DNA from 2 places in the Rhodoferax sp. WC2427 genome. Region 1 is predicted to be linked to the other one. Evidence: predicted binding sites of a transcription regulator. Region 1 holds the regulator's gene; the other holds the start of a gene.

What was found. The regulator FliA, encoded in region 1, starts transcription of late flagellar genes. The targets are predictions, from matches to a motif close to CTAAAGTTTNNNNNNNNNNNGCCGNTA.
Region 2: the regulator FliA is predicted to act here: its motif matches at 2,742-2,768, upstream of AB3G31_RS14945 (putative motility protein).

Annotation. Positions count from the first base shown of each region.
Region 1 is NZ_CP162006.1:487,999-503,676, forward strand. Features, by position in the region: gene AB3G31_RS02320 (flagellar basal body P-ring protein FlgI) at 1-1,083, opposite strand, end outside; gene AB3G31_RS02325 (flagellar basal body L-ring protein FlgH) at 1,290-1,985, opposite strand; gene flgG (flagellar basal-body rod protein FlgG) at 1,996-2,778, opposite strand; gene AB3G31_RS02335 (flagellar basal body rod protein FlgF) at 2,794-3,534, opposite strand; gene flgE (flagellar hook protein FlgE) at 3,552-4,775, opposite strand; gene AB3G31_RS02345 (flagellar hook assembly protein FlgD) at 4,815-5,468, opposite strand; gene flgC (flagellar basal body rod protein FlgC) at 5,512-5,916, opposite strand; gene flgB (flagellar basal body rod protein FlgB) at 5,928-6,341, opposite strand; gene flgA (flagellar basal body P-ring formation chaperone FlgA) at 6,523-7,230, shown strand; gene flgM (flagellar biosynthesis anti-sigma factor FlgM) at 7,326-7,649, shown strand; gene AB3G31_RS02370 (hypothetical protein) at 7,699-8,091, shown strand; gene AB3G31_RS02375 (RNA polymerase sigma factor FliA) at 8,196-8,912, opposite strand; gene AB3G31_RS02380 (hypothetical protein) at 8,912-9,673, opposite strand; gene flhF (flagellar biosynthesis protein FlhF) at 9,666-11,078, opposite strand; gene flhA (flagellar biosynthesis protein FlhA) at 11,075-13,156, opposite strand; gene AB3G31_RS02395 (flagellar biosynthesis protein FlhB) at 13,153-14,310, opposite strand; gene AB3G31_RS02400 (protein phosphatase CheZ) at 14,392-15,012, opposite strand; gene cheY (chemotaxis response regulator CheY) at 15,009-15,407, opposite strand; gene motB (flagellar motor protein MotB) at 15,468-15,678, opposite strand, start outside.
Region 2 is NZ_CP162006.1:3,157,891-3,173,568, reverse strand. Features, by position in the region: gene AB3G31_RS14960 (fatty acid desaturase) at 1-973, shown strand, start outside; gene AB3G31_RS14955 (hypothetical protein) at 1,219-1,773, shown strand; partial or broken gene AB3G31_RS14950 (flavin reductase family protein) at 1,864-2,479, opposite strand; gene AB3G31_RS14945 (putative motility protein) at 2,504-2,716, opposite strand; gene AB3G31_RS14940 (hypothetical protein) at 2,826-3,281, opposite strand; gene AB3G31_RS14935 (hypothetical protein) at 3,297-3,689, opposite strand; gene AB3G31_RS14930 (DEAD/DEAH box helicase) at 3,894-5,144, shown strand; gene AB3G31_RS14925 (hypothetical protein) at 5,240-5,527, opposite strand; gene iolB (5-deoxy-glucuronate isomerase) at 5,812-6,621, opposite strand; gene iolE (myo-inosose-2 dehydratase) at 6,623-7,528, opposite strand; gene iolD (3D-(3,5/4)-trihydroxycyclohexane-1,2-dione acylhydrolase (decyclizing)) at 7,549-9,402, opposite strand; gene iolC (5-dehydro-2-deoxygluconokinase) at 9,425-11,365, opposite strand; gene AB3G31_RS14900 (sugar ABC transporter substrate-binding protein) at 11,630-12,568, shown strand; gene AB3G31_RS14895 (sugar ABC transporter ATP-binding protein) at 12,705-14,237, shown strand; gene AB3G31_RS14890 (ABC transporter permease) at 14,268-15,287, shown strand; gene AB3G31_RS14885 (porin) at 15,437-15,678, opposite strand, start outside.

The DNA of each region.
Region 1 (15,678 bases):
GATGGCCAGCAGATCCTGCGGCGTGGCGCCCAGGGCGTTCAGGGCGCGCACCACGTCGGCCAACTGGGGCGCGGGCGGCACCTGGATCAGGATGCCGGGCTCTTGCTTGATCTGGATGTTGCTCTTCTCCGTGACCACCGTCTGCCCTTGTGACAAGGGGTTGGGCTGGCTGACCGAGGGCGTGGTGCTGATGCTGATGGACAGGTTGCCGTGCGCAATGGCGCAGGGGCCCAGCGTGACCGACTGGTTCAGCACGATGGAGCCGGTGCGCGAGTTGATGACCACCTTGGCCGCCGGTGCCGAGGATTCCATGGTCAGCTCTTCCAGGTCGGCCAGAAAGTTGACGCGGGCATTCGGGTCGTTGGGGGCGCGCACCCGTACCGTGCGGCCGTCCATGGCGTTGGCCAGGCCGACGCCCATTTTGTTGTTGACGGCGGCGGCCACGCGGCGGGCAGTCTGGAAGTCGCTGGAGTTCAGGTCCAGGGTGATGAAGTCGCCATCCTGCAGCGGCGTGGGTACGCTGCGTTCCACCTGCGCGCCGCCGGGAATGCGGCCCGCGCTGAGGTGGTTGATCTGCACCTTGCTGCCCCCGGCAGCGGCGCCGGCACCGGCCACCACCATATTGCCCTGGGCCATGGCGTAGATTTCGCCGTCGGCCCCGCGCAGCGGCGTGGCGATCAGCAGGCCGCCCTTGAGCGACTTGGAGTTGCCCATGCTGGCGACGTTGATGTCAATCGCCTGGCCCGGCTGGGCAAAGGCGGGCAGTTGCGCGGTGACGATCACCGCCGCCACGTTTTTCAGCTGCAGGGAAGAGGCCAGATTGGCCGGCAGGGTAATGCCCATCTGCTGCAAATAGCTCGACAAGCTCTGCGAGGTGTAGGGCATCTGGGTGGTCTGGTCCCCCGTGCCGTCCAGTCCCACCACCAGTCCGTAGCCGGTCAATTGGTTGCTGCGCACGCCCTGTACGGCGGCGACTTCCTTGATGCGCAAGGCCTGGGCGGGCAGCGCCGCTAGCAGTGCCAGGCACAGCCCCATGCCCCATGTCGCGGCACGGCGCATTGGCAGGAGGCGGAAAAATGGCATGGCGAACAACCTGTTCTACGTCTGGTTCGGCCGGAATGGCGGAACCTTTAGCATTATTTTGCGGCGCGCCCGGGCGTTGGAACGGCGGAAAAGGCGGTGGTTTCCGGTCAATTGGGTTTGCTATTATTTCAATAGCTGCTCACGCCTATCCCATCAGCACGGGGTGCCGATTTTCTTTAAAAGTCTCAACAGAGCCTGGGGAAGGCTTAGAACGGCATCACGTTCATGAAAAAGCGCCCCAGCCAGCCCATGGCCTGGGCCTCGCCCTGCTGGCCGCGGCCTTTGGACTCGATGCGCGCATTGGCCACCTGGGTGGAGGAAACCACGCTGCCCGGCTGCACCGCGCGTGGGTCGACCGTGCCCGAGAAGCGCAGCACGTCCACGTTCTGGTTCACGCCGATCTGCTTTTCACCGGCCACCACCAGGTGGCCGTTGGACAGTACTTCGATGACGGTGACGGTGATCGCCCCCGAGAAGGTGTTGGCACTTTCCGTGCCGCCCTTGCCCGAGAAGTCGTTGCTGGACGTGGCGCCGATGCCGAACTTGTCCAGCAGCGGGGTCTTCAGGAAGGGGATGCCGGTGATGCCTGCGGCCTCGGCGGCGGTGCGGTTTACCGTGCTGGTCGATTTTTGGCTGGCACTGACGTTTTCCACGATCTGGATGGTCAGGTTGTCGCCCACCAGGCGCGGGCGGCGGTCTTCGAACACCGGGCGGTAGGCCGCCGAGGCAAACAGGCTGCCGGTGGGCCGGGCGTTGGTGGCCACGGTGGCCGGTGGCAGTTGGCGGGGCCCGGTGGATTCGGCGAAATCTACCCGGGGCGAGGGGGCCAGGGTTTCGCAGCCGCTCAACAGGCCCAGAAGGCAAAGCCCAGCGACGGCAGCAGCAGTGGTGGCGGCGCGCATGCTCAGTCTCCTACAGCTGGGCCAGCTTCTGCAGCATCTGGTCCGAGGTCTGCACGGCCTTGGAATTCATCTCGTAGGCGCGCTGGGTCTGGATCATAGTGACCAGTTCCTGCACCACGTTGACGTTGCTGGTTTCCACGAAGCCCTGGCGCACCACCCCCATGCCGCTCACGCCCGGCGTGCCGGTGGTGGGCTGGCCGGAGGCGGCGGTTTCGGCGTACAGGTTGCCGCCCTTGGGCTCCAGGCCGGCCGGGTTGATGAAGTTGGCCATGGCGATATTGCCCGCCGGTTGGGGTGTGGGGTTGCCCGGCAGCATGACGGTGACAGTGCCGTCCGTGCTGATGGTGACGCTTTGGGAATTGACGGGAATGGTTACGCCGCTGGCCACCGTCAGCCCGGCAGAGGTGACCAGCCGGCCCTGTGAATCCACCTGGAACGAGCCGTCGCGGGTGTAGCCGATGGTGCCGTCGGGCTGGTTGATCTGGAAGAAGCCGTTGCCGTTGATCGCCACGTCCAGCGTGTTGCCCGACTGCTGCAGGCTGCCCTGGGCAAACGAGCGGGTGGTGGACACGGTGCGCACGCCCAGGCCCAGGTGCAGGCCGGTCGGGAGCTGGTTTTGCTCGGTGCTGTTGGCCCCGACCTGGCGCAGGTTTTGGTAGATCAGGTCTTCAAACACCGCGTTGGCACGTTTGTAGCCGGTGGTGGAGACGTTGGCCAGGTTGTGCGAGATCACGTCCAGCTGGGTTTGCTGGGCTTCCATGCCGGTCTTGGCGATCCAGAGTGAATTAATCATGGTGTTTCTTTCAAATTAGCCTTGGACGTTCAGCAACTGGCTGGCGCTTTTGTCATTGGTTTCGGCGGTTTGCAGCAGGCGCATTTGCGTCTCAAACTGGCGGGCGGACTGGATCATGCCGACCATGGTGGCGACGGCGTTAACGTTGGAGCCCTCGATCGCGCCGCCCAGCAGCTTGGCGTTGGCATCTTGTGGCAGCGGGTCGCCACTGGTGCCGCGGAAAAGCCCGTCGTCGCCACGCTTGATGGGGTTGTCGGCATCGGGGGTCACCATCTTCAGCCGACCCAGGCTGGTGGAGGCCTGGCCGGGCACCTTGGCGCTGATGGTGCCGTCGGTGCCCAGGGTAATTTCCGAGCCCTGGGGCACGTCGATGGGGGCGCCGCCGTCAGACAGCACCGGCAGGCCGGTAGGTGTGACCAGGGTGTTGGTGGACGATATTTCAAAAATACCGCTGCGGGTATAGGCCTCGGTGCCGTCCAGACCCTGCACGGTGAACCAGGCGTTGCCTTGGGCCATGGCGTCCAGGTTGCGCCCCGTGCGCTGCACCGGGCCGGGCAGGTTGGAGTGGCCGGTGGTGGTTTCCAGCGCAAAAACACGGGTGCTGGAGCCGGGGCCGTTCAGCGGCACCGAGCGGTAGGTGGCCAGCTCTTCGCGGAACCCGTTGGTGGAGACGTTGGCCAGGTTGTTGGCCAGCACGGCCTGCCGGTTTGCCGCCGTGTTGGCCCCTGACATCGCCGTGTAAATGATGTGGTCCATGGCGGCGGCCTAGGGGGTTAGCGCAGGTTGACCAGGGTGGACATCACCTGGTCTTGGGTTTTGATGGTCTGGGCATTGGCCTGGTAGGCGCGCTGGGCAGTCATCATGTTGACCAGTTCCTTGGTCAGGTCGACGTTGGAGTCTTCCAGCGAGCCCGAGCGCAGCCCGCCCAGGTTGCCGGTGCCGGGCACCCCTTTGGCCGACGGGTCGCCGCTGGACGGGGTCGATAGCCAGTAGTTGCCGCCGATCGGGGCCAGGCCCTGCACGTTGGTAAAGGTGGCCAGCTGGATCTGCCCGGCAGCCAGGGATTTGCCGTTGGAATAGGTGCCCTGGATGATGCCGGTTTCGTCGATGGTGATGGCCGTCAGGGTGCCGGGTGCCTGGCCGTCCTGGGTGGCTTTGGCAATGGAGAACTTGGCGCCGTACTGGGTGGCATCCTTGACGTTCAACGCCACCGTGAAGTTGCTGGCCGGGTTGGTGGGCGAGGGCAGGCTCAATGAGCCGATGGTGGCGTTGGCCGTGCCACCCGTGCCGGTGAAGGTCAGGCCGGTGGTGGTCAGGGCGGGGGTGCCGCCGTTGACGCTGGAGTAGACATCCCAGGTGTTGAGCGCTGTTTTGGTGAAGTAAATGCTCACCGGTACGGGCACGCCCTGGCCGTCGTAGGCGGTGATGGACGTGCCATAGGTGGCCAGTGGCGGCACCAGCCCTGCGGGGGCGACCCCGGTGGCCACCACGGCCTCGGCATCCAGGTTGAAGCTCAGGTCCATTTTGCTGGTCTGGATGGCTGCAATTTCGCCGCCTGCGGGCAGGGTCAGCGCGCCGACCGCGCCGCCGGTGGGGATCGAGCCATCGGCCGCGGCAGTAATGCCCATCAGGTGGGCTCCGGTATTGGTGATGAGCTCGCCTTCCTTGTTCAGCTTGAAGGCCCCGTCGCGGCTGTAGGCCAGGTTGCCATTGGGCAGCTCGACCTGGAAGAAGCCGTTGCCGTTGATGGCCACGTCCAGCGCGTTGCCGGTGATGCTGATGTTGCCCTGGGTGAACTGCTGCGACACGGTCTGCACTTCCACCCCGATGCCCTGGCTGATGCCGCCCGAGCTGCCCAGCGACGATGCGTACAGCTCGGCAAACTCGGCCCGCGAGGCCTTCATGCCGGTGGTGTTGGCATTGGCAATGTTGTGGCCGATCACGTCCAGATTTTGGCTGGAGGCGTTCAGACCGGAAAGACCTTGTTGAAAGCTCATGGAGGGCTCCTAAAAAACGGATGGCGGGTGCGGTGGGGCTTACAAAATGGCTTTGACGGTGCTGTAGGCCACCGAGGCGCCGTTTTGCAACTGCAGATTGAGGACGTTGTTCTCGTTGCTGACCGACACCACCTTGTTGCGCTCCAGTGCGGTGGTGGTCACGGCGGTGGCACCCTTGGTGGCGATCACCTTGAAGCTTAGGTCGCCCGAGTTGGTGTACTTGGACGCATCCCAGGTGACAGCCTGGCGACCGGCTTCCAGCGCGCCCAGGTCTTGCGTGCCCAGCAAGGTGCCACCGGCGGTGCGGATCTCGACCTTCACCGCATCGGCAGCGCTGCTCAGGTCAAACGCGCCCTTGCCCACACCGTCGGTGATGCTGAGGGTATTGCCCTCGGTCAGCACGTCGTGGCCAATGGTGGCGCTGCCTTGCAGCGACTGCAGGGCGGCGATCTGGGTGGCCATGCTCTTCATGGTGTCGTTCAGCGTCTGGATGCCCGAGACCGTGTTGATCTGCGCCAGCTGGCTGGTCATCTGCGCGTTGTCCATCGGGTTCATCGGGTCTTGGTTGTTCAGCTGGGCGACCAGCAACTTCAGGAACCGGTCTTGCGAGGCTTCTGCGCTCGTGCTGTTGGTCGTGCTGGTGCCCGCCAGCGAGCTGCTGGCGGCGTTGAGGGCGGTGACATCCAAGGCCATGGCGTGCTTTCAGGTGGTGGGGACGTTCAAATGTCCTGTGGGTTCATTGGCCCATTTGCAGCGTTTTCAGCAGCAGGGTCTTGGCGGTGTTCATCACTTCTACGTTGTTCTGGTAGGAGCGGGAGGCGGAAATCATGTTCACCATTTCATCCACCGCGTTGACGTTGGAATGGGTCACATAGCCGTCGGCATCGGCCGACGGGCTGGTGGGGTCGAGCACTTTGCGGCCCGGTTGCTGGCTTTCGGTGATCTCTTTCACCCGCACCCCGGCGGCGCTTTCGGCCCCCAGCAGCGTGGTCTGGAACACCACCTGGCGGGCCTTGTAGGCCTGGCCATCGGGCCCGGCCACGGCATCCACGTTGGCCAGGTTGCTGGCCACCACGTTCAGGCGCTGCGACTGGGCGCTGATGGCGCTGCCGGACACCCCGAAGATCGAAAACATGGACATGGTGTGCTTCCTTATTGGCCCGTAATGGCGCTGAGCATGGTTTTGGCCGTGCCATTGATGAAGCGCAGGGTGGCCTCGTAGCGCACCGCGTTGTCGACAAAGTTGGCCCGCTCTCGGTCCAGGTCCACCGTGTTGTTGTCCATATTGGGCTGGCTTTGCACGCTGTAGCCGCGCTTTTGGGCGTTGCCCAGGCTGCCGCCTTCCAGGTCGGGCAAATTCATGTGCCGGTTGTCGGTCTTGTTGCCGACGATCAGGCCTTGGCTGGCGGTGGCGGCGCTCATGGCTTCCTTGAAGTTGAAGTCGCGCGCCACGTAGCCAGGGGTGTCCACGTTGGCAATATTGCTGGCGATGGTGCGCTGGCGTTCTGCGCGCAGCACCAGGGCCTTGCTCTGAAAGTCCACAGCACCGACCATTTTGTCCAACATGCAACACCCCGCTTGGTAATCAAATGCGAAACCTCCGGTGCCATCCCGGATCTCGCTTTGGCAAATTATGGAAAAACTGAAGCTTTTTGAGCCCCGGAAGAACAGGGTGATTGCGGCGCAGTTCGCGGCTTTGCCTGGGGCCCTCCGGCTTTAGTCTTCCGGGTAGGAAATTGGAGGTCTTATGCCGCTCTTGCTACGAACCATGGTTTGCGCCGCCGTTGTGCTGTGCGCAACAGGTGCGCGTGCCCAGGCCGAGGCCGATATGGTCGGCACCAGCCAGCGCTGGCTGGAATCGGCCATGGTGCAGGTGCCGCCGGTCAATGGCCAGGCGCTGCGCATGGAGGTCTCGGTGGGGGCGCTGGACCCGCGCTTGCAGCTGGCGCCCTGCGCCAAGGTGGAGCCGTACATGCCACCGGGCACCCGCTTGTGGGGCAAAAGCCGCCTGGGCCTGCGCTGCCTGGCCGGTGCCACGCGTTGGAATGTGTTCATTCCGGTCACGGTCAAGGCCATGGGCCGGGCCTGGGTGGCCAAGACCAATGTGGTGGCCGGCAGCGTGCTGACCGCCGCCGATGCCATGGAGGCCGAAGTTGACTGGGCCGATGACGCCTCGCCAGTGGTAGCCAACCCCGAGCAGTGGATGGGCCAGGTGGCCGCCCGCTCCTGGGTCGCAGGGCAAACCGTGCGCCAGGCCATGGTCAAACCAGCCCAGGTGTTCCAGGCAGGCACCCAGATCCGGGTGTTGGCCCAGGGCACGGGCTTCCAGGTCCTGTCTGACGGGCAGGCCGTCACCTCCGGCGTGGTGGGCCAGCCCGCCAAGGTGCGCCTGGACAGCGGTCGGGTGATGTCCGGTGTGGTGCAAGACGCACGCACCATCCTGGTTGAGATGTAACAGCTGGTTTTTTAGCCATATAACATTTAAGAAAATGCCAAAGCTGCCGAAACCATTGCTACGATGCCTTAACGTCAAGGCTGCTGGAGAGCATGATGAAAATTGGACAAGGGATAGATACCACGGCCGCGCTGAATGCCGCTGTGCTCAAGAAAGCCGATCAGGACAAGGAAGCTGCGCCCGCTGGTATGGCGCAGAAGGGTGCGCGCGCCATTCCAGCCGCCGGGGCGCAGGTGTCTGTTTCCACACTGGCGCGCACGCTGGAGCAAAACGACCGGGCCGTCGGTTCCGACTTCGACAGCAAGAAAGTAGCCGACATCAAGGCTGCCATCAAGAACGGCACGTTCAAGATCAACCCCGAAGCGATTGCCGACAAGATGCTCGACAACGCACAAGAATTGCTCAGCGTCACCCGGTAATCGGCGTTTTCTCTCTCCATCCGTCCGTTCCCGCACCGGAGCAGTTCGCATGACGGCCCGCCCAGCCAATCACAGCCTGGAAGCCAGCCTGCAGCGCGTGGAACAACTCCTCGAAGAAGTGTCTGTGGCCCTGATTGCGGGCGAACCTGTTGTTTTAGAGGCCGCCAGCACCGCGCTGCGCCAGGCCATGGCCGATATGGCGGTGTGGGGCCGCACCCCCGGCGGCATGCAGTCGCTGGACGCGGGCATGCGCCGCCGGCTGGAAAAAGTCTCCTTGACCCTGTCCCAACAACGCGCCAACCTGGCCCGCCGCGCCGTGGTGGTCGACCGGGCCCTGGCTACCGTTTTGCCCCAGGCCCAGCAACCGGGCACGTACTCGGGTGGCAAAGCCGGGACATACCGGGGCGGTGCGGCGCGCATTTACGCGTCGGTGGCGAGCTAAAAATCCAATTTTAGGCCTTTTTTAAGGCATCAAATCGACTGCTCACGCTACAGCCATAAGCGTGAGCAGCTATCAAAATCTACTTCAAATACGATAGCGGCCCGCTAGTGGCTCCGCATTTTGGCCCGCAGGCGGGCAATCGACTGGCTGTGCAACTGGCAGACGCGCGATTCGGTGATCTCCAGTACTGCCGCAATCTCTTTGAGGTTCATGTCGTTTTCGTAGTACATGCTCATGATGTACTGCTCGCGGTCGGGCAGGGTCTTGATGGCCTCGACCAGCGACGCGCGCAGGCGGTGGTCGCGCAGCAGGTTCACCGGGTCGGCAGCATCATCGGCTACGTGCCGGTCCAGAAAGCCCGCGCCTTCTTCCGAGTTGCCATTCATGTCTTCCAGGTACACCAGCTGCGTGCCGCGGACCTTGCCGAGCAGTTCCTGGTAGTCGGGCAGGGTCATCTCCAGCTCGGTGGCGATCTCGGACTCCAGCGGGCTGCGGCCCAGCTTCTGCTCCAGCCGCTGCACGGCGCGCTCGATCTCTTTCTGGCTCTTGCGCGAGCCGCGTGACATCCAGTCGCCCTCGCGCAGCTCGTCGATCATGGCCCCGCGGATACGCTGGGTGGCAAAGGTCTCGAACTGCACGCCCTGGGCCACCTCGTAGCGGGTGAGCGCCTCGGACAGGCCGATCATGCCCACCTGGATCAGGTCGTCCAGCTCGATGTTCGGCGGCAGCTTGGCGATCATGTGGTGCGCCAGGCGACGTACCAAGGGCACATACTGGCGCAGCATGTGCTCGCGGTCCATATGGCCTTTGGCGGTGTACATCAGCGGCTTCCCACCCCATGGGCCATCGGGATGGCACTGGCCATCAGGCGCAGCGCGATCTGGTGTGCGTCATCCCAGCGCGCGTGCTGCTGCGGGAACGAGCGTACGGTCATGAAATCGGTTTGGCAGTCCAGGTGCAGGTGCGCGCAGTTTTGCAGCGCCCGACCGGTGGATTTGGCCAGCAGCTCGGCGTTCTTGAAGGGCGCGGTGACGACCGAGGCAATCAGCGGCACCAACCGGGCCTGTAGCAGCAGTTTCTTGAAGTTTTGGTAGGCCCCGATGATGGAGGCGCGCCGCGGCGTGACGGCCAACAGAGGGCGCACCTGGCTGCCCGGCATCAAGGTGGCCAGCAGCTGGGCATCGGCATACACCACGACCAGGTCGCAGCTGCGGAACAGGTGGCTGAGGGCTTGGAGTGGTGGGGGTGACATGGGGGAATCCTGGCGGGTCTGCAGTGCCAGACGGCTCAGCCCCAAACGGGCGGGCACGATGTGCCACGGGGGCGCGTCAAGGTCTGCATCTTCCAGCCAGTGTGCGTGGTCCAGCAGGTTCTGTAAACCTGGATTGTCTTCCGTTTCTGCCGAGCTTGCGTCCAATACGGTGATGCGCAGGCTAAAACTTTGCAAGGCCGCGCAGATCTGCCAGAGCAGCGGCAACTCGGTGGCAGTGTCGCCCCGGGTCACCATGGCGATCACGCTCCAGGCGGCTTGCGGCGCGATGCGGCGCAGGCTTTCGCCTTGGTCGACGCTGGTGTCAAGCATGCGCCCGTTCCTGGCGGCTGGAATCCATCGGTGCCGGGGTGAAGAAGAAGTTCAGATCGGCGGCCTTGGGGTCGAATGCCGACTTGGTGGTGGAGCGCATCGAGGCACGCACCAGCTTCTTGGCATCGGCCGGTTCCCAGTCTTCGGGTACGCGCTGGCCGTTGCACACACCGCGCAGCACCAGCTGGTGGCGGATGATGGCGTCCAGCGCCGGGCCCAGCTTGGCCGCTTCGTCGATTTTGGACAGGATGGCCTGTTGCACGCCCCGGGTCTTGAACGAGGTGAGCACTTCGTCCATGGTGTCGCCGTGGCTGCCTGCATTGAGCACCAGCAGGCGGTTCACGCCGGGCAGGTCCAGCACGTCCATCATGTCGCGCTTGCGCGGGTCTTTGGGGGCGATGCCGGTGGTATCAATCAGCACCATGCGTTTGTTGCCCAGCAGACCCAGCAGGTCTTGCAAGGCCGCGCGGTCGTGGGCCAGGTGGGCTACCACGCCCAGCATGCGGCCAAAGGCGCGCAGTTGCTCGTGGGCGGCAACCCGGTAGGTGTCCAGTGTGATCAGTCCCACGCTGTTGGGGCCATGTACCCGGGCGCAGTGCGCAGCCAGCTTGGCCGCGGTCGTGGTTTTGCCTACGCCGGTGGCACCCACCAAGGCAAATACGCCGCCTTGCTCAAAGATCGGCTTGCTACCGGCATCGGTGCGCAGGTTTTGCTCTAGCACGCCCATCAGCCAGCGGATGGCCTCGGCGGGCGTGGCATCTTCGGGCAGGCGTTCCATGACGGCGCGGGCCAGGTCGGGCGAGTACCCGGCGCGGATCAGCTTGAGCATCAGGTTGGACTGGATCGGGTCCTGCTTGGTCTTGCCCAGCCAGGCCATGGTGTTGAAGCGCTCTTCAATCATGTCCTTCATGGCCTGCAGTTCGTCCACGATGCCCTTGGAGTTGATGGTGGCGGCTGCCGGGGCGGGCTTGGGGCGGGCGACAGGTGGCGCAAACGGCACTGCGTGCACCACGGGCTTGGCGCGCTGTGGGGCCTGGGGCATGGGCGCGGCCTGCACCGAAGTTTTGGCTGGGAAGATCTCGTCGCGCAGGTCGGGGCTGCTTTCGTGGCGGCGGCGCAGCATGCGTTCACGCACGTAGTCCTGGAACGACAGCGTGCTCATGGCCAGTTGCTCGGTGTCTTCCTCCACCGGGATCTGCGCCATGGCGATGGTGGCCGCCGACGCAGGTGCCGGTGCCACGCTGGGCCGGTCCAGCGACGACAGCGAATCTTCCGCGGTGGCCACCACTTCCACGCCGTTGGGCGTGGGGCGGTTGGACAGAATCAGCGTCCCTTCACCAAAGACCGCACGGGCCTTGGCCAAAGCTTCGCGGGACGTGGCAGCGTGAAAGCGTTGGATGTTCATGTCAGTGCACCTTTGAGGATAGGGCCAATGCGGATGGTGTGGGTTTCAGGTATTTCGCTGTGCGCCAGCACCTGCAGCCGGGGGGCTACGCGGCGCACCAGCCGGGAAATGGCGTTGCGGATCTGGTCGGGCACCAACAGGCAGGCCGGCACGCCCAGCTCTTCCTGTTGCAGGGCCACGTCGGCCACGTTGCGGGTCAGCAGTTCGGCCACGCCGGGGTCCAGTGCCGGACCTGCGGCATTGCCCAGGGCTTGCACCAGCATGCGCTCCAGGCTGGGCTCGATGGCAATCACGTTGAGTTCGCGGGTGGGGCCGTAGATTTGCTGCACGATGGCCGGGGCCAGGGCGATGCGCACCCGGCGGGCCAGGTCGGCGGGGTCGGTGGTGGCCACGGCGTGCTCGGCCAGGCATTCGACGATGGTGCGGATATCGCGGATGTGCACAGACTCTTCCAGCAAGAGCTGCAAGACTTTCTGGAACGTGGCGATAGACACCATTTTGGGAACCACTTCTTCAATCAGTTTGGGGGCCAGTTTGCTGACATGCTCCACCAGTTGCTGTGTCTCGGTACGGCTCAGTAAGCGGGCCGCCTGCACTTGCATCAAGTGTGACAAATGTGTGGCCATCACGGTTTCCGAATCAACCACGGTAAAACCTGCCATTTGTGCCGCTTCCTTCTGGCGTTCATCGATCCAGTGGGCGGGCAGGCCAAAGGCCGGGTCGGTGGTGGCCGTGCCGATCAACGGGGTGGTGATGCCGCCCGGGTTGATAGCCAGGTACATGCCCGGGAAGGCCTCGCCTTCGCCCACCACCACGCCGCGCAGGGTGATGCGGTAGCCGCTGGGCTTGAGTTCCAGGTTGTCGCGCACGTGCACCGGTGGGGGTAGAAAGCCCACTTCCTGGGCAAATTTTCGGCGTACGCCCTTGATGCGGGTCAGCAGGTCGCCAGGGCGGGATTTGTCCACCAGGGTGATGAGGCGGTAGCCCAGTTCCAGACCCAAAAGGTCAACAGGCTGCAGGTCGTCCCACGTGGCTTCGCCGTCGGTCGGGGGTGGGCCGACGACCAGGGTGGGGTCTTGCGGCACGGGCCGCTGCGCGATGGCCCACGCGCCGTAAGCCAGTACTGCCGCCATCGACAGGAACACCACGTGCGGCATGTTGGGGATGATGCCCATGACCGCCATGATGCCCGCCGTGATACCCAGCACTTTGGGCGAGTCAAACAGCTGGCCGATGATCTGCTTGCCAATGTCGTCGTCCTTGCCCACACGCGACACCACCATGGCGGCCGCAATGGAGATCAGCAGGCCGGGGATCTGCGCCACCAGCGCATCGCCTACCGCCAGCAGGATATAGGTGTCAGCCGCTTTGGCCGCGGTCAGGTCGTGCTGCAGCACGCCGATGGTGAAGCCGCCCACGATGTTGATCAGCAGGATCAGGATGCCGGCAATCGCGTCGCCGCGCACAAACTTGGAGGCACCGTCCATGGAGCCGAAGAAGTCGGCTTCTTCGCCCACTTCGGCGCGGCGGCGCTTGGCTTCTTTTTCGTTGATCAGGCCGGCGTTCAGGTCGGCATCCACCGCCATTTGCTTGCCGGGCATGGCGTCCAGGGTGAAGCGGGCCGACACCTCGGCAATCCGCTCGGAGCCCTTGGTCACCACCACGAAGTTGATGACCACCAGGATCGCGAACACGATCAGGCCGACTGCGAAGTTGCCACCGATCAGGAAGTGGCCAAAGGCCTCGATCACCGCTCCCGCGGCCCCTGCGCCGGTGTGGCCTTCGAGCAGCACGACGCGGGTGGAAGCCACGTTGAGCGACAGGCGCATCAGCGTGGTGAGCAGCAATACCGATGGAAAAGCGGCAAAGTCCAGCGGACGCACCATGTAGGCGGCCACCATCATCACCATCAGCGCCACGGCGATATTGATGGTGAAAAACGTGTCCAGCAGCCACGCGGGCATGGGCAAGACCATCATGGCCAGGATGATCACCACCATCACGGGGGCCGAGACACCTTGCAGCAGCTTGCGGTTGGTGTTGAACCACTGCTGTGCGGATTTGAGCTGGGGGTTCATGGGGTCGCCTCAGCCAGGATGGTGTTGCTCAGCGGGTCCAGTTCGGGCGGAACATCGGGCTGCGGGAAGCTGTCGGGCATCTGGCCCTCGCCGCGCATGGCGGCTTTCACGCGGTACACATAGGCCAGCACCTGGGCCACGGCGGTGTAGAGGGCCGACGGGATTTCGCCATTGATCTCGGCGTGTGCGTACAAGGCGCGCGCCAGCATGGGCGACTGGAATACCGGGATGGCGTGGCTTTTGGCCACGTCGCGGATCTTCATGGCCACCAGGTCGGCACCCTTGGCGATGACCTGCGGGGCGCGCATGGTTTTTTCGTCGTACTTGAGGGCCACGGCGAAGTGGGTGGGGTTCATCAGCACAAAGTCGGCCTTGGGCACGGCGGCCACGCTGGTGCGCTGGGCAATCTCGCGGGCCCGGGCGCGCATCTGGCCCTTCATCTGGGGGTTGCCGTCGGATTCCTTGTGCTCCTGCTTCACCTCCTGGTGCGACATTTTCAGACGCGACTTCATCAGAAAGGTTTGCAGCGGCACGTCGATGGCCGCCACGGCAAATACCACCAGCAGCAACAGGCTCATGCCCGAGGTGATCCAGTTCGCCACGTGCTGGATGGAGGCTGCGGAGGGCTGCAGCACCAGCTGCGCGACCGACTGCAGGCTGTTGGACAAATAGGTCCAGGCCACCGCGATCAGTACGGTGGTGATGACCAGCAATTTGAGGATGTCGGTGGCTTGCTCTTTGGAAAACAGGCGGCCGAACCCCGAGATGGGATTGATGCGGCTGAAGTCCGGCATGATGGGTTTCAGGCTGGCCACCCAGCCGCCCGATGCCACCGCACTACCGATGGCCGCGGCCAACACGATCGCCGCGAACACGCTGCTGGCCACCATGCCGACCAGCACGACGTCCTGCAACCGGTCCAGCATGCTGCCGTTTTGCGCCAACGTGGCCGCATCAAACGACAGCTGCTGGCCCAGAACCCGCTTGAAGTGCTCTAAAAAAGAGGGGGCCAGCACCAGCACCGCAACGGAGCCCGTACCCAACACCGCCAGATGGGACAAGTCCTTGGAGCGAGAGGCCTGCCCATCCTTGCGCGCTTGGTCGAGCTTGCGCTGGGTGGCGGGTAGGTCTTTGTCTTGGCTGGATGATTCCATGGCAATGGGGTTTTAGGAATCCCCATTGTCGGCACCGAGCCGCTGCGCTAAAGCCTGATAAACAGGCTTTAGCGTGGCTTATTAAAAGCCTAGGCTGGCGAGCAAATCATCCACTTGCGACTGGTCCGTCACCACATCGGTGCGGTTTGAAGCGTCGACCACCGGGCCTGCCAGTCCTTCCAGGACTTTGGGCTGGATCGGCGAAGGACTGGGCGCGGTCTGGATCAGCAGCTCGATCAGCTGCTTTTCGATCGTCGACGTCAGGTTCACTACCCGCGCAATCACCTGGCCGGTCAGGTCGTGGAAATCCTGCGCCATCATGATTTCGGTCAGGTGCATGTCGATTTCTTTGCTGGCGCGCTCGACGTCGGCCACAAAGTTGTACACCGCGCCGGTGGCGACGGCAGCCACCGGGTCCTTGACGATGAACGCGGCCAGCTTGCTGGTTTCCGCGGCAATGAAGTCGTGCTGGATTTTGGCCAGGTCGACCCGGCTGAGCACCTTTTCAGCCGCTTCGCCGGTCAGGCGAGCGATGTAGGTCAGGCGGCTTTGTGCGTCGGGTAGCTCTTCGGCGCTGCCCTTGAGTTTGTCGGTATAACCCAACTCGTTGAGCGAATTGTGCAGTTGGCGTGTCAGCATGCCCAACTTCTGGTGCACCGCTGGCTGCAACTCTCCATCGGCGGGTAGGGCAGCGGCGGTCATGCTGGAATCAGCCCGTTCTTTTTGAGAATGTGCGTCAGCTTTTCTTCCAGCGTGGCCTTGGTAAACGGCTTCACGATATACCCGGCAGCGCCACCTTGGGCGGCGGCCACGATATCTTCCTTGCGGGCTTCGGCGGTCACCATCAGCACCGGCAGGTGCTTCAGCTTTTCGTCGCCCTTGATTTCGGCCAGCAACTGGAAGCCGTTCATGTTGGGCATGTTGATATCGCTCACCACGAAATCAAAATGCACGCCACTGCGCAGCTTTTGCAGGGCGGCCAGACCGTCTTCGGCTTCATCCGCATCGGGATAACCGCTTTCTTTGAGCAGGTTACGCACGATGCGGCGCATGGTGGAGAAGTCATCCACGATTAAAAAACGCAGGTCATTTGCCACGGGTGACCCTTTCGATGAAGGTTGCAGGAATAGAGCGCATTTTGAAGGTTCTCGGCGATATCATGGTTTGGGTACACCCCGTGCGGGCGTTGGAACGGCAGTCTGCTCGGGTTCCGGCGCTGTTTCATTTGTTACAGAAGATGCTATTGTGGCATTGCCCATCAGCCGCGCCTCCGCTTCTCTGGTCATGATCGTAATGCTGATGCGCCGATTCACCGGGGCGACCGGTGTTTTGGGGTCCAGCAGGCTGCTGGCTGCCAGGCCCACCACG
Region 2 (15,678 bases), 2.1 Mb from region 1:
CGCACTGCGCGGCAATGTCGATGCGCCAGACACCACGCCCTGGTTCAGCCCCAGCATCGACCGCAAGCTGCTCAAGCAACTGATGCAGCGCAATGACCGCCACAGCCTGTGGAACTACGGCCTGTGGCTGGCCCTGCTGCTGGCCAGCGGCACGGCGGGGGTGCTGGCCTGGGGGACGTGGTGGTGCCTGCCCGCGTTTGCGGTGTATGGCATCTTGTACGCGTCTGCCGACCACCGGGCGCACGAACTGTCGCACGGCACGCCGTTCAAGACGCGCTGGCTGAATGAATTCTTCTACCAATTGGCTGGCTTCATGACGCTGCACGAGGGCCACTACTGGCGCTGGAGCCACACCCGCCACCACACCCACACGCTGATGGTGGGGCGCGATGCCGAAATCGCCGTGCACCAGCCGGTGCGCCTGGGCGGCCTGTTGCTGGACCTGTTCTTCATCAAGTCGGGTGCGGCGCAGATCGCCAACATCGTGCGCCATGCCTGCGGCCAGATCAGCGCCGACGGGCAGCATTTCATCCCCGAAGCCGAGCGGCCCAAGGTGATCCGCGCATCCCGCGTGTATGTGGCCATCTTCCTGGCGCTGCTGGCCGCCTGCGTGCTGATGCACAGCGTGTTGCCCCTGGTACTGGTGGTCGGCCCGCGCTTTTACGGCGGCGCGCTGACGCAGGTGTTCAACCTGACCCAGCATGCGGGCCTGGCGGAGAACGTGCACGACCACCGCGCCAGCACCCGCACTTTCCACACCCACGCTGTGTTCCGCTTTCTGTACGCCAATATGAACTACCACCTGGAGCACCACACCTTTCCCATGGTGCCTTACCACGCGCTGCCCCGGTTGCACGAAGCCATCCGCAGCCAATGCCCGGCGCCTGCCCCCAGCCTGTGGGCGGCCTGGCGCGAGATTCTGCCCGCCTTGCTGCGCCAGCGCCGCAGCGCGGCGGCCGTGGCATCTGCCTGATTGCCCCAGGCGGCACCGCCAGAAAATGCATTGGAGTGATCGCGGGTGATGTGCGCGCCGGTGCGGGTGCAGCCGGAATAATTGCTATCGAATAAATAGCTGGTTATGCTCATAAAATAAGCGCAAACGGGCTAAAAGATGCTGGAGTTTATTGGGAGCAAAGACCACGGATTGCCGGGAACTGTCGTCCTGCCAGCACACTCCCACGTTGAATACGTATTCTTTTAGTACAACGAAAGCGCTGCATGCCCCATTCCCCGGTTTCTTTTTCCCGATTTTTGCCTGGTGCCCGGGCCCGCGCTGCGGCGGCCCTGTTGGTGCTGGCCTGTGGCTTGGGTGCGGGCGCAGCCCAGGCGCAAGACGTGTACATCAACGGCACGGTCGGCGGGGCCGTGGCCCCGGGCGTGTACGGCCAGATCACCTTTGGCTCGCGCCCGCCACCGCCGGTGCTGTACGCCCAGCCCATGCTGATCCAGCGCGGCCCCATCGTCGAGCCGCCGCTGTACCTGTACGTGCCGCCGGGCCACTCCAAAAACTGGCGCCGCTACTGCGGGCGCTACAACGCTTGCGGCAGGCCGGTGTACTTTGTGCAGGTCAATGAGCGCAACCGCTGGTGGGCACAGCCGCGCGGCGGCCCCCGCCCTGACCATGACCGCCGTGGCGACTGGGATGATCGGGGTAACGGCCCGCGCCATGGCCGGGGCCATGACGACCACGGGCGTGGCAATGACCGCAACGACCATGGCCGTGACGACCGCGGCCCCGGGCGTGGCCACGGCCACCGGCAGTTCGACAACTGAAGCCGGTTTGGGTCTTGTGACTGAAATGGGCTGCTCGTGCCCATTCCGTCGGCACGAGAAGCTATTTATTCTGTAGCAATCGGGCCCGGGTCACATGGCTACCTGCAGCGACTGGCCCGTGGCATAAAACTGCCCTCCGGCTACGTAATGCAGGCTGCGCGGCGCGTCGGGTGCGGCATCAAAGTGCCAACGCCCATCGCTGAACACGCGTTCATCGGCCCATGCGGCCACCACTTCGGCGATAAACAGGTCGTACTGGCCCTGGTTGTGCGGCTCGGGCAGCATCCGGCATGCAGGTGTCGTATCGCGTGTGACACGACACCAGCCAACCCACGCAGCCCTGCACCAGCGGCGCGGCGATCTGGCTGGCGGCGAAGGTGGTGATGCCGTGCTGCGCCAGTTTGCCCGGTACGGTGTGGGCGCTGTCGGTGCCTACGGCCAGAGTCTGCGCCGCCATGGCGGCGCAGGGGATGTTCAGGCCAAAGACACCGCTGGCCTCCACCAGCTGCCGGGTCAACGTGGCCTTGTCGATGACCACCGTGACCTTGGGCGGGTCGAAATCCAGCGGCATGGACCAGGCGGCGGCCATCAGGTTGGGGGTGTCGCCATGGGCCGACGACACCAGCACCACCGGGCCGTGGTTCAGCACGCGGTAGGCTTTGGCAAGGGGAACGGAGCTGCAGTGGGCAGGGGCAGGGAAGGGCATGCCCCAAGGTGATCAGGCGCGGGATCAGGCGTAAGTATTGAGCTGGGTGCCCAGGCTGCCGCTGGTGGCCAATGCGGGTGCGGCTGCGGGCTGGGGGATGGACTCGATCAGCGCCTGGGCCGCCACGGCCTGCGCGTCCAGAGCTTTTTTCAGCACCCGGATGTTCAGGCTGTCGGAGGTGGGGGCTTGGGCATCCGCCGTGGCGGACTGCACGGCGGTGGTGCTGCTGATGTTCATGGAGATTCTCCTGGGAATACAGACTTATCGGCCAAAACACGCCGAGCTTGAGAACGAACGTGAAACGACTTTCAGGGCTTGGGGCGCTCAGCGCCCGAGCCCATGGGAGTCAGTGCAGCAGCTTGATGGCCGCAATCGCCACCCAGCCCAGCACAAAGTTCAGCACCACCAGCGTGTGGATCTGCCCTGCCGCCTTGGCCGCCAGGGGCCATTCGGCGGCGGCCACCGCGCGTTTGAACTTGGCAAACCCGGCAAACTGGATGTGCCCAAAGGCCAGCACCATCACCACGCCCAGGCCGGCCATCACCCACCAGCCCAGGGGCACAGCCCCGCCGGCAGCTTTCATGCCGCTGCCAAACAGGTGCCCACCGGTGGCCAGCAGCACCACGATGGCGCCCAGCACCAGCCGGAAAAACCGCTGCCACACCTGCACCATCAGCCGGGCGCGGGTTTGGGCCTCCAGCGCCAACAAGGCAGCCGGCCGCAGTGCAAACAGCAAGCAGGTCATACCGCCCATCCAGACAATGGCTGCAGCGAGGTGGAGAAGTTTGAAGATGTCGTACATGGCGGTTGTGGGGGGCTATTTGGTGCGCGCCGGTCCGGGCGGCAGGGGGGGCGCAAGGCGGGCGGGCGGCATCTGGTAGGAGTGCAGCGGCAGGACCACGCGCGTAAGGGCGACGTCGACTTTTTCGGCCGGCACCACGCCATCTTTTTCCTTGAGCCGGACGAACAGGCCTTTGCGGCTGATGTGCACATGGCTGACGGTGTGCGGTTCGCCCTCGTACCGCACATCGGCGCCCGGTTTGTACAGGGCCAGCCACAGTGTCGGCGCTTGCGCTTCTTCGGGCGGTGCGGTCACCGTCACCATGGCCGAACCGACGGACGCAGTGGGGCTATTGGCAGGGTCTACCGGTGCCGCCGCAGGTGCCGCTGTGGCGGGGCCATCGAACAGGGAGTCAAAATCGTCGCTCAACTGCGGCTTTCTTTCACGTGAAAGTTGGGTGTCGGGCTGGTCGGATGGTGCCAGCGGGCCAGGCGTGGATGCTGCTATTTTTATAGCAAATTACGCAGACAGCACAAGCGCTGAGACTGAATTTAACACGCAAACGTATTGGCTGTGTCCACTGCGGGGTTAAACTGCCACCCCCAATCTGCCGTCCTGCCCGACGCACCCCCCATGCCATTTGCCTCCCTGGGACTTGCTCCCGCCTTGCTGCGCGCCGTGCGCGAACAGGGATTTACCGCGCCCACCGCCATCCAGACCGCGGCCATTCCGGCCATTGTGCGCGGGGCGGACGTGTGGGCCGCCGCGCCCACCGGCTCGGGCAAAACTGCTGCCTTCGCCTTGCCGCTGCTGCAGCGCCTCACCGAAGCCCCGCGCCCTGACGGCAAACGCCGCCCTCGCGTGCTGGTGCTGGTGCCCACGCGCGAGCTGGCCGCCCAGGTGGCCGAGGTGTTTCGCGGCCTGGCCCAGCACCTGCCGCAGCCCTTGAAAATCGCGGTGATCTTTGGTGGCGTCTCCATCAACCCGCAGATGATGGGCTTGCGCGGCGGGGCCGACATTGTGGTGGCCACGCCGGGCCGCCTGCTCGATCTGGTGGACCACAACGCCCTGCAGCTTTCCAGCGTGGCCGCGCTGGTGCTGGACGAGGCCGACCGCCTGCTCGACCTGGGCTTTTCCGAAGAGCTGGCCCGCGTACTCACGCTGCTGCCCGCGCAGCGCCAGAACTTGCTGTTTTCCGCCACTTTCCCGCCCGCCATCGAGGCCCTGGCCGCCCAGCTGCTGCGCGAGCCAGTGCGCATCGAGATGGCCGCCGAGCCCACCACCCACACCGCCGCGCCCGCCATCGCCCAGCGCGCCATCGCCGTGGATGCCAGCCGCCGCACCCAGCTGCTGCGCCACCTGGTGCAGACAAATGGCTGGAAGCGCGTGCTGGTGTTTGTGGCCACCAAGTTCTCTGCCGAGATCGTGGCCGACAAGCTGCGCAAGGCCGACATCTGGGCCGAACCCTTCCACGGCCAGCTCAGCCAGGGCAAACGCACCCAGGTGCTGGACGACTTCAAGGCCGGGCGTGTGCACGTGGTGGTGGCCACCGACCTGGCCGCGCGCGGCATCGACGTGGCCGAGCTGCCGGTGGTCGTCAATTACGACCTGCCGCGCTCTGCCGTGGATTACGTGCACCGTATCGGCCGCACCGGCCGCGCCGGGCTGAGCGGCGAGGCCTACAGCTTCATCACCGCCGACACCGAAGCCCATTTCGCCCTGGTCGAAAAGCGCCAGGGCCTGAGCCTGCCGCGCGAAGAGGTGGTGGGTTTCGAACCGGTCGAGCTGGCCGTGCCGTCCCTGCCCACGCAAGCCAACGGCGGCATCAAGGGCAAACGGCCCAGCAAGAAAGACAAGCTGCGGGCCGCTGCAGCGGCGGGTTGATCCGTCGCAGGATTTATAAGAAATTGACCTCTAGCGCTTATTCCATAAGCATAAGCAGCTATTGAATCTAGAGCGGGCCCGGGCGGAGTCCAGACTCAGTCGGGGGCGACCTCCGGGCTGTCGTCGTCTTCCATCGGTTCGCTGTCCATCACCGCGATCTCGGCGTACTGGGTGCCGTTGAGTTGGTGGCGGTAGGCCGCGTAGGCGTGGCGGGCAGCGGCCTCGTCGTCGCCTTCGTCATCGGCCGCGGCCGCCAGCAAATGCAGCTTGGCCGCCGCCGCAAAGTGGTGCGCCGCCATGCGGTGGTGGTCGCCCACGGTTTCAAATTCTGCGTCAAAGATTTCGGTCGGCAACCCGATGGCGGGCGTGCTGGTGGAGGTCATAAAAATCTCGCAAGGTGGCAACGGCGACATGCCGCTGCGCCAGCATGGGCGCGGGGGATGAAGGCTTGATGACAGGGGGAGTCTTGCGAGGGGCACGTCTCGCTGCCGCCCCATTGCGCCCTATTGCGCCCGGGTAGCGAATGCTCTCCTTTTTTACTTTAAAAAAGAGAGCTGCTCACGCTCTTGGAATAAGCGTGAGAGCCGGTTTTAATGCCTGAAAAAATAGGCAAAAACCAAAAAACAAGGTCCGGAACGGGCGCTGGGGGCTCCCGTTCCGCCAACGCCTACGCCGTCTTCAACATCCACTCATGCGCCGGGTCGTTCTTGAAGACCCAGAAGCGGTTCGGGCCAGCCATTACGTTCAGGTAGTACAGGTCGTATCCGTGGGGGGCGGTGACCGGGTGGTAGCCGCGCGGGACCATCACCACGTCGTGGTTTTCCACGGCGCAGGCCTCGTCCAGGCTGCGGTCGTCGGTGTAGACGCGCTGGAAGGCGAAGCCCTGCGGTGGGTTCAGGCGGTGGTAGTAGGTTTCTTCCAAAAGAGTCTCCACCGGCGGCTGCTCGATGTCGTGCTTGTGCGGCGGGTAGCTGCTGGAGTGGCTGGCGGGGGTGAGCACTTCCACCACCAGCAGGTGGGCCGCGGTGGGGTCGTCGTGGGGCAGCACGTCGCAGACGTAGCGGGTGTTGGTGCCCTGGCCGCGTACGCTGCGGCGCATGGTGGCCGGGTCGATCACGCGCACCGCGTGGGGCGTGTCGCCTGCGGGGGCGGTACACAGGCCCAGTTCGGCATCGGTGTCGGCCCGCACCACCACGGTCTTGCCACCGGGCACGTAGACGGCTGCGGGCGAGACTTCTTCGAACACGCTGGTGCGGGTGCCCAGTTTCTCGTAGGTTTGACCGTCCACCGTGACGGTAACGGTGCCGGTGAGCACCACCAGGCAGAGTTCGCGGGTGGCAGTAACCACTGTCTCGGTTTCACCGGCGGCCAGGCGCACGGCGCGAAAGCCCACGTGGGTCCAGCCCGCGCGCTCGGGCGTGACGTTGACGATTTCGCGGCCCAAAGGGGCGGCTTTGGCGAGGAGGGGGCTGACCATATCAGGCTGCCAGTTTGTCAACCAGGGCGCGCAGGGTGTCATAGCCCTTTTTCGCGTACTGGTAGCTGGGGGCTACGGCGGGGTCTTGCTCGGCTTCCACCACCAGCCAGCCTTCGTAACCGGCGTTTTTCAGGATGGTGAGCACGGCTTCAAAGTCCACCGCGCCGTCGCCGGGCACGGTGAAGGTGCCGTTGATCACGCCGTTCAGAAAGCTCCAGCCGTCGTTACGGGCCTGGGCAATCACCGGGACGCGCACGTCTTTGCAGTGCACGTGGTTGATGCGCTCGATGTGCTTTTTGAGCAGCACGGTGGGATCGACCGCACCGCCAAAGTAGGCGTGGCCGGTGTCGAACAGCAGGAAGACTTTGGTTGGGTCGGTCAGGGCCATCAGTTTGTCGATGTCGGCGGGGGACTCGACGTAGGCACCCATGTGGTGGTGGTAGGCCAGCTGGATGCCGTACGTGGCGATGAGGTGCGCGCCAAAGGCGTTGAGGCGCTCGGCGTAGGCCTTCCACTGGGCTTCGGAGGTGAAGCGGGGGCGCTTGGAGACAGGTACGTCGATCTGGCCCTGGATGGTGTCGGCGCACTCGCCATAAACCACCACTTTTACGCCGTTGTATTTCAGCTTGGCCATGTGGGCCTTGCAGCGCTCTATCTCGGCTTCCACTGTGTCATTGCCCAAAAAGCCGGAGTACCAGCCCGAGACGCAGGCTACGCCGAATTCGTCCAGCTTGGCTTTCAGGCCGGGGCCGTCCTTGGGGAATTTGTTGCCCAGCTCGAAGCCTTCGTAGCCGATTTCTTTGCCTTCCGACAGGGCTGTTTCCAGCAGGGTTTCGCCGCCCAGCGAGGGCAGGTCGTCGTTCATCCAGCTGATGGGGTTGATGCCGATGCGTACGTTCCAGGTCATGTTGCTTCTCTTCTCTTTAGTTAAATGCGTTGTTCAGTTTTTGCGGCGGTGTAGCGCTCGAAAGCTGCGTTCACTTCTGCGCGCTCGGAAACGGCGGGAATTGCCACTTCCCACCAGCAGCCGCCTTCGGCCGTGGTGCGCTGGTGGGTGGTGTCGATCACCACCACCTGAGATTTGGTGGCGGCGCGGGCGGCAACCATGGCGACCTTCAGCTCGGCCAGGTCTTTGACGTGCACGGCATCTGCGCCCATGCTGCGGCCATGCATGGCGAAGTCGATGTGGCTGCTGCCACCCTCAAAAGCGCAGGTGTCCAGCATGTTGTTGAAGCTGGGCGTGCCGCTGGCGCGCTGCAGGCGGTCGATGCAGCCATAGCCCCGGTTGTCCAGCACCACCACGATCAGCTTTTTGCCCAGCAGCACCGAGGTGGCCAGCTCGGAGTTCATCATCATGTAGGAGCCGTCGCCCACCATGACGATGACTTCCTGGTCGGGCCGGGCCATCTTGGCGCCCAGGGCCCCGGCAATCTCATAGCCCATGCACGAGTAGCCGTATTCCACGTGGTAGTTGCCGGGCCGGGTGGCACGCCAGAGCTTGTGCAGTTCGGCGGGCAGGGTGCCGGCGGCGCAGACCACCACGTCGCGCACATCGCTGTTGTCCACCGAGTCGCGCACCGTGCCGATGACTTCGGCGTCGTAGGGCAGCACGTCTTGGGGCACGGCGGTGGTTAACTCGGTCACACGGGCCACCCAGCCTGCGGCCAGGGTGCGGGCGCGGGTGGTCCAGGCGGGGGCGGCTTTCCAGTCGCCTGCGGCGGTGCTGAGCTGGGCCAGGCCGACACGGGCATCGGCCACCAGAGCGGTGCCATTCCACTTGGTGGCATCGAAGCTTTGCACGTTGAGGCACAGCAGTTTCGCCTTGGCAAACAGGGCGTGCGAGCCGGTGGTGAAGTCTTGCAGGCGCGTACCTACGGCCAACACCAGGTCGGCCTCACGGGCCATCTCATTCGCAGCGGGGCCGCCGTCTACGCCGATGCCGCCCAGGTTCAGCGGGTGGTCCCAGGGCAGGCTGCTCTTGCCGCCGTGCGATTCGACCACCGGGATACCGTGCTTCTCGGCAAAGGCCCGCAGCGCGTCCCAGGCCTGGCTGTAGAGCACGCCGCCACCGGCCACGATGAGCGGCTGTTTGGCGGTTTTGAGCAGGGCGGCGGCAGCGGCCAGCTCGCGGGTGTCGGCGGGCGGGCGGCGGAAGTAAATGGTGCCGGGCTGCAGAAAGCTCTCGGGGCAGTCAAAGGCCATGGCCTGCACGTCTTGCGGCAGCGACAGGCAGACCGGGCCGCAGCTGGCGGGGTCGGTCATCACCTGGATGGCGCGGGGCAGGGCGGTCAGGATCTGCTCGGGCCGGGTGATGCGGTCAAAGAAGCGGGTGACCGGGCGGAAGGTGTCGTTGGCGTTCATGTCGCCGTGCTGGAAGTTCTCGATCTGCTGCAGCACCGGATCAGGGGCGCGGCTGGCAAAGGTGTCGCCGGGCAGCAGCAGCACCGGCAGGCGGTTCACATGGGCCACGGCGGCGGCGGTGACCAGGTTGGTCGCGCCCGGGCCGATGCTGGTGCTGACGGCCATGATGCGCTGGCGGAACTGGGCCTTGGCGTAGGCTACCGCCGCGTGGGCCATGCCCTGCTCGTTGTGGGCGCGGTAGGTGGGCAGCGTGGCGCGCTCGGTGTACAGGGCTTCGCCGATACCGGCCACATTGCCGTGGCCGAAGATGGTGAACACGCCCGCACAGTAGGGCTGGGTGCTGCCGTCGGCCATCTCGACTTGCAGCGCGGCCAGGTGCTTGACCAGCGCCTGGGACATGGTGAGTTTTTGGGTTTTCATAGGGCGGATGGATTGCGCAAGGTTATTGGGCGGATGTGCGGTTGCGCCAGGCATCTACCAGGACAGTGAAGTTCTGTGCCACGGCATTTTTAAACGCCGCGTCGTCGATTTCATTCTTGAGCCATTGCAGCGAGGGCGTGGCCCACAGTGTGCGCCCGACCATAAAGCCCTTGACGATGGGGTTGGTGGCTTGGGCAAAGCTGTCGGCCAGCAGTTGCAGCGGCTGGTTCAGGCCCAGGATGACGGCGCCACGGCAGTAGGGGTCGCGCTCGGCCACCAGGGCGGCCAGGTCGGTCCAACCCTGGGGCTGCATGGGGGCCAGCTTCCACCACTCGGGCTGCACGCCCAGGTTGTAGAAGCGCTTCACGGCGCGCAGCACGGCGGCATCTTCGGTGCCCGCGGGGGTCTGGGCACGGGGGCAGATGATCTCCAGCAGCAGCTCGTTGCCGCTGGCGCGGGTGGCCTCCCAGAGCTCCAGCACTTTTTGCTCTTGCTCCAGGCGCAAGGTGTAGTGGTCGTCGGGGTGGTAGTGCACCAAGCACTTCACCACCTGCTCGGTGGGCCAGTTCATCAGGGCGCTGCCGACCGAGCGGGTGCCGTCGAAGCGCAGCGGGCGCGAGCTGGGCAGCTCGATGGGCCTGCCCACCCACCAGCCACGCCCGGTGGCGCTGGCCAGGGCGTCGCGGCCATAGTCGCCGCCGTCGATCAGCACGCCCAGATGGCCTTGCAGGCTGTGGCTGGTTTCCACCTGTTCGGCGGTCTCTACCAGCAGCTTCTTGAGGGCGGGAATGCGGGATTCGTCGGCACCGGCCTCGCGCACCATGTCGAAAAACTGGCTGCGGTGGTCAAACGCCAGCACGCACATCTCGTTCCAGTCCGGGCGGGCCGCGGTAACGCGGTGCAGATGGGCGAGCTGTTGGTCGGCATCCACCTTCGGGTTGCGGCTGCCGCCAAACCAGTGGGCCAATTCAGCCGGTGTGGGCATGGCAGCGGAGCAGGCGTGGCGCGACACCACGATGGCGCCGCAGGCATTGGCGACCTGGGTGGATTGGGCCCAGTTTTTACCCTGCAGCAGGCTGGCCATCAGGCCGGACAGGAAGGAATCGCCCGCGCCCAGCACGTTCAGCACCTCGACCCGCTCGCCTTTGAAGGTGGGGGAGTCGTCGATGTGGGTGGGGATGTCGCCTTCGATCACGGTGCAGCCGTCGGCCCCGCGCTTGACCACCAGGGTGGCGGCGCTGAGCTGGCGCACGGCGCGCAGGCAGGCCATCAGGTCGCCCGCGATCCCCCCGGCGATGAAGAATTCTTCTTCGGTGCCCACCAGCAGGTCGAACTCGGGCAGCACTTCCTGCAGCTGCTGGGTCACGTGTGCATCCGGTACATAGCGGTTTTCGCCTGCGCCGCGGCTGGTCAGGCCCCAGAGCACCGGGCGGTAGTCGATGTCGAGCACGCGGACCACGCCGTGCTTTTTGCCGTAGGCCAGGGCGGCCAGGGAGGCGCTGCGGGTGCCCGGCGTGCTGAGGTGGGTGCCGGTGATGGCCAGGGCGCGGCACTGGGCAATGAAATCTTCGCGGATCTCGCTGGCATCGACCGCCATGTCGGCGCAGTTTTCGCGCATGAACAGCAGGGGGAAGGTGTCGCGGTCTTTCAGGCCCAGCAGGACCATGCCGGTCAGGCGCTCGGGGTCGATCTGCACCTGGCTAGTGTCGCAGCCCTCTTGCGCCAGGGTTTCGGTGAGGAAACGGCCCATTTGCTCGTTGCCCACGCGGGACAGCATGGCGCTTTTGAGCCCCAGGCGGGCCACGCCAAAGGCCAGGTTGGCCGAGCTGCCGCCCAGGTACATGGCCATGCTGCGTGCGTCTTCCAGACGGCTGCCGAATTGTTGGGCGTACAGATCCACTGCCAGGCGGCCCAGGCAGGCGAGGTCGATACGGCGACCAGAGGGGAAGTTCAATTGGCTCATCAAGGTACGGTGTTATGCAGAAAAAGGGTTCCCGAGGGCACGGGAAGACGGGGTGCACGGCACGGAGCTGTGGCAGGTGTGGCGACTATAAATTGTAGAGAAATATTTTTCTCTAAGTGTAATCACTTAGAAATTTATTTTCTATTTTGGGGTTTTTTGAGTACAGTACAGACCGTGGTTGGAGACATTTCACTGTGCCCCGACCTCACCTAACCAAACGGTACAAACCCCGCCGTTTACTAAAAACTCTGGAGACGCATTCCTATGAAAAACCTACAAAAGCTCGTTATTGCCGCAGCCGTGTCAACCACCTTGCTGGCCCCGCTGGCGGCACACGCTCAAAAAGTGGGCTTGGCCATGGCCCAGCTGGATACTTTTCTGACGATTGTGAAAGACGGCGTGGTCGATGCCGGTAAGAAGTCCGGTGCGACGGTGCAGGTGGAAGATGCCCAGAACGACGTGGGTAAACAGCTGAGCCAGATCCAGAATCTGATCGCCCAAAAGGTGGATGCCATCATCGTCAACCCGGTGGACACCGATGTCACCCCCAAGATCACCAAGATGGTGACCGATGCCAAGATCCCGCTGGTGTATGTGAACCGCAAGCCGGTGGACTTTGCCAAGCTGCCCGCAGGCGTGGCGTTTGTGGCCTCCGACGAAGTGGTCTCCGGCACCGTGCAAACCCAGGAAGTCTGCCGTTTGCTCAAGGGCAAGGGCGAGATCGTGGTGCTGATGGGTGAGCTGTCCAACGAAGCCGCCCGCACCCGCACCAAGGACATCGAAGACGTGCTGGCCACCCCGGCTTGCAGCGGCATCAAGATTCTGGACAAGCGCGAAGGCAAGTGGGACCGTACCCAAGGCCAGGACATCACCACCAACTGGCTGTCTACCGGCCTGAAGTTCGACGCGGTCATTGCCAACAACGACGAAATGGCCATCGGTGCCATCAACGCCTTGAAGGCTTCCAAGAAGTGGACCCCGGCTTCCCTGGTGGCCGGTATCGATGCCACCCCCGACGCGCTGGCGTCCATGAAGGCGGGCGACCTGAAGGTCACCGTGTTCCAGAACGCGGCCGGCCAAGGCAGCGGCGCGATGGATGCGGCCTTGAAGCTGTCCAAGAAGCAGCCGGTCGAGCGCTTTGTGAACGTGCCGTTTGAGCTGGTCACGCCCTCCAACCTGGCCAAGTACATCGGCAAGAACTAACTTGCGTATCTGAGGGTGCCCCTCGCCGGGGCATCTTCAGCCCTCACGCCAGACATTTCCCGGCATGGGAGAGGTTTGGCGTGAGGGTTTGCAACCGACAAGCCCTTCCACCTCCTTTTTTTCAGAGCCATCCAGGATGTCAGACACCGCTACCCTCGACCGCCCGGCCACCCAGGCTGCCGCCGCGCCTCCGCTGCTGGAGATCAACGGCATTGTCAAAATCTTCCCGGGCGTGGTTGCGCTCAACAACGTGGGCTTCAAGCTGCGCGCGGGCACGGTGCATGCGCTGATGGGCGAAAACGGCGCGGGCAAGTCCACGCTGATGAAGATCATCGCGGGCATCTACATCCCCGACAAGGGCGACATCCGCCTGCGCGGCAAGCCCATCCACATGAAGTCGCCGCTGGATGCCCTGAACCTGGGCATCGCCATGATCCACCAGGAACTCAACCTCATGCCCTACATGACGGTGGCCGAGAACGTGTGGATCACCCGCGAGCCCAAGAACGCCTTCGGTTTCGTGGACCACGCCGAGCTGTGCCGCAAGACCGGCGCGCTGTTCACCGAGCTGAACATCAAGATCGACCCGCGCGAAGAGATCCAGAACCTGTCGGTGGCCAGCCGCCAGATGGTCGAGATTGCCAAGGCCGTGTCCTGGAATTCCGACGTGCTGATCATGGACGAGCCTACCTCGGCGCTGACCGAGACCGAAGTGGCGCACCTGTTTGCCATCATCCGCAGCCTGCGCGCCAAGGGCAAAGGCATCATCTACATCACCCACAAGATGAACGAGCTGTTCGAGATCGCCGACGAGTTCTCGGTGTTCCGCGACGGCCAGTACATCGCCACCCACGCCTCCACCGAGGTGACCCGCGACGACATCATCCGCATGATGGTGGGCCGCGAGATCACCCAGATGTTCCCCAAGATGGAGGTGCCGATCGGCGAGGTGGTGCTGTCGGTGAAAGACCTGTGCGTCGAAGGCATCTTCAAGAACGTGAGCTTTGACATCCGCGCCGGTGAAATTGTCGGCATGGCCGGGCTGGTGGGTTCGGGCCGCTCGAATGTGGCCGAAGCGCTGTTTGGCGTGGTGCCTGCCACCTCGGGCACCATCAGCATCAAGGGCCAGCCCATCACCATCTCCACGCCCACCCAGGCCTTGGCCGCGGGCATGGCGTTTTTGACCGAAGACCGCAAGGAAACCGGCTGCTTTTTGAGCCTGAACATCCAGGACAACATGGATTCGGCGGTGCTGAACCAGCGCTACGTGTCCAAGGGCTTTGTGCAGGGTGAGCAGCTGGCCAAGGACTGCGCCGACATGGCCAGGCGCCTGCGCGTCAAAACCCCCGGCATGGGCGAGATCATCCAGAACCTGTCGGGCGGCAACCAGCAAAAAGTGCTGGTGGGCCGCTGGCTGCTGACCAACCCCCGCATCCTGATCCTGGACGAGCCCACCCGCGGCATCGACGTGGGTGCCAAGGCCGAAATCCACCGCCTGGTGTCCGAGCTGGCCGGTACCGGCGTGGCGATCTTGATGATCTCGTCGGAAATGCCCGAAGTGCTGGGCATGAGCGACCGCGTCGTGGTGATGCACGGCGGCCAGGTCACCGGCATTCTGGACCGCAAAGATGCCAACCAGATCTCCGTCATGGATTTAGCCGCTAAATAAGCCACAGAAACCCCACTGGAAAACTACACCATGAGCTCCCCTACTGTCCCCCATGTCGCCCCCGCCGCTGTCAAAGCGCCGTTCAAATTTCCGCCCGAATTCAGCATCTTTCTGGTGCTGATCGGCATCAGCATCTTCTTTGAAGCCATTGGCTGGTACCTGAACGGGCAAAGCTTCATCTTCAACGCCGAGCGCCTGAAGGTCATCATCTTGCAGATGTCGGTCATCGGCATCATCGCCATCGGCGTGAACATGGTCATCATCACCAGCGGCATTGATTTGTCGTCGGGTTCCGTGGTGGCAGCGTCTGCCGTGGTGGCCGCCAGCCTGGCCCAGGTGTCGGACTTTCCGCGTGCCGTGTTCCCGCACCTGACCGACCTGAGCCCGTTCTGGCCGGTGCTGGCCGGGGTGCTGGTGGGCGCGGTGGTGGGGCTGATCAACGGTTCGCTGATCGCCTTTACCGGTATCCCCCCGTTCATCGCCACGCTGGGCATGATGGTCGCGGCCCGTGGCTTTGCCAAATGGTTCACTGGCGGCATGCCGGTGAGCATGTTGACCCCCGAATTTGCCTGGATTGGCGAGGGTAGCAACCCGGTGGTGATCTTTCTGGTGATCACGGTGATTGCCCACATCGTGCTGCGCTACACCCGCTTCGGCAAGTTCACCTACGCCATCGGTGCCAACCGCCAGGCAGCCCGCGTCTCGGGTATCAACGTGAACCGCCACCTGATCTGGATCTACAGCATCGCTGGCTTGCTCAGCGGCGTGGCAGGCACGGTGACTGCGGCCCGCGCCATTTCCGGCCAGTCTGGCATGGGCGTGAGCTACGAGCTGGACGCGATTGCCGCGGTGGTGATCGGCGGCACCTCGCTGGTGGGCGGCCTGGGCCGGGTGACGGGCACCGTCATCGGTATTTTGATTCTGGGCGTGATGATGTCGGGCTTTACCTTCATCCGCATCGATGCCTACTACCAGGAAATGGTCAAGGGCGGCATCATCGTCGCCGCCGTGGTGGCCGACCAGTACCGCAACAAGAAGCGCCGTACCTGAACCTTATGCATGAAACTGGCTTCTCACGCTTATTCCATCGGCGTGAGCAGCTATCGAAGGTGTAGCAACCGAGTTTTTCAGCGTTTCTCCACCCGCCATACCTGCCAGCCAGGTACGGCGGTTTTTTTGGGGCTCAGAACACTGCGCGGTCAGAACGCATGCTTAATGCCGACATTCAGCAAGGTGGTGTTGGCATCGGCCATCGTGCCACCGGCCACCACCGAAGTCAGCAGCGTGGCACCGGCTTTGGCGTTGGCAAAGGCCAGCGTGCCGTACAGCGTGGTGCGCTTGGACAGGGCGTATTCGTCGCTGACGATTACCGTGGTGGTTTTGTCGGCACTGTGGTTTTTGTCCTTGGCAAAGTACGCGGAAACGCCCACGGTGTTGGCGG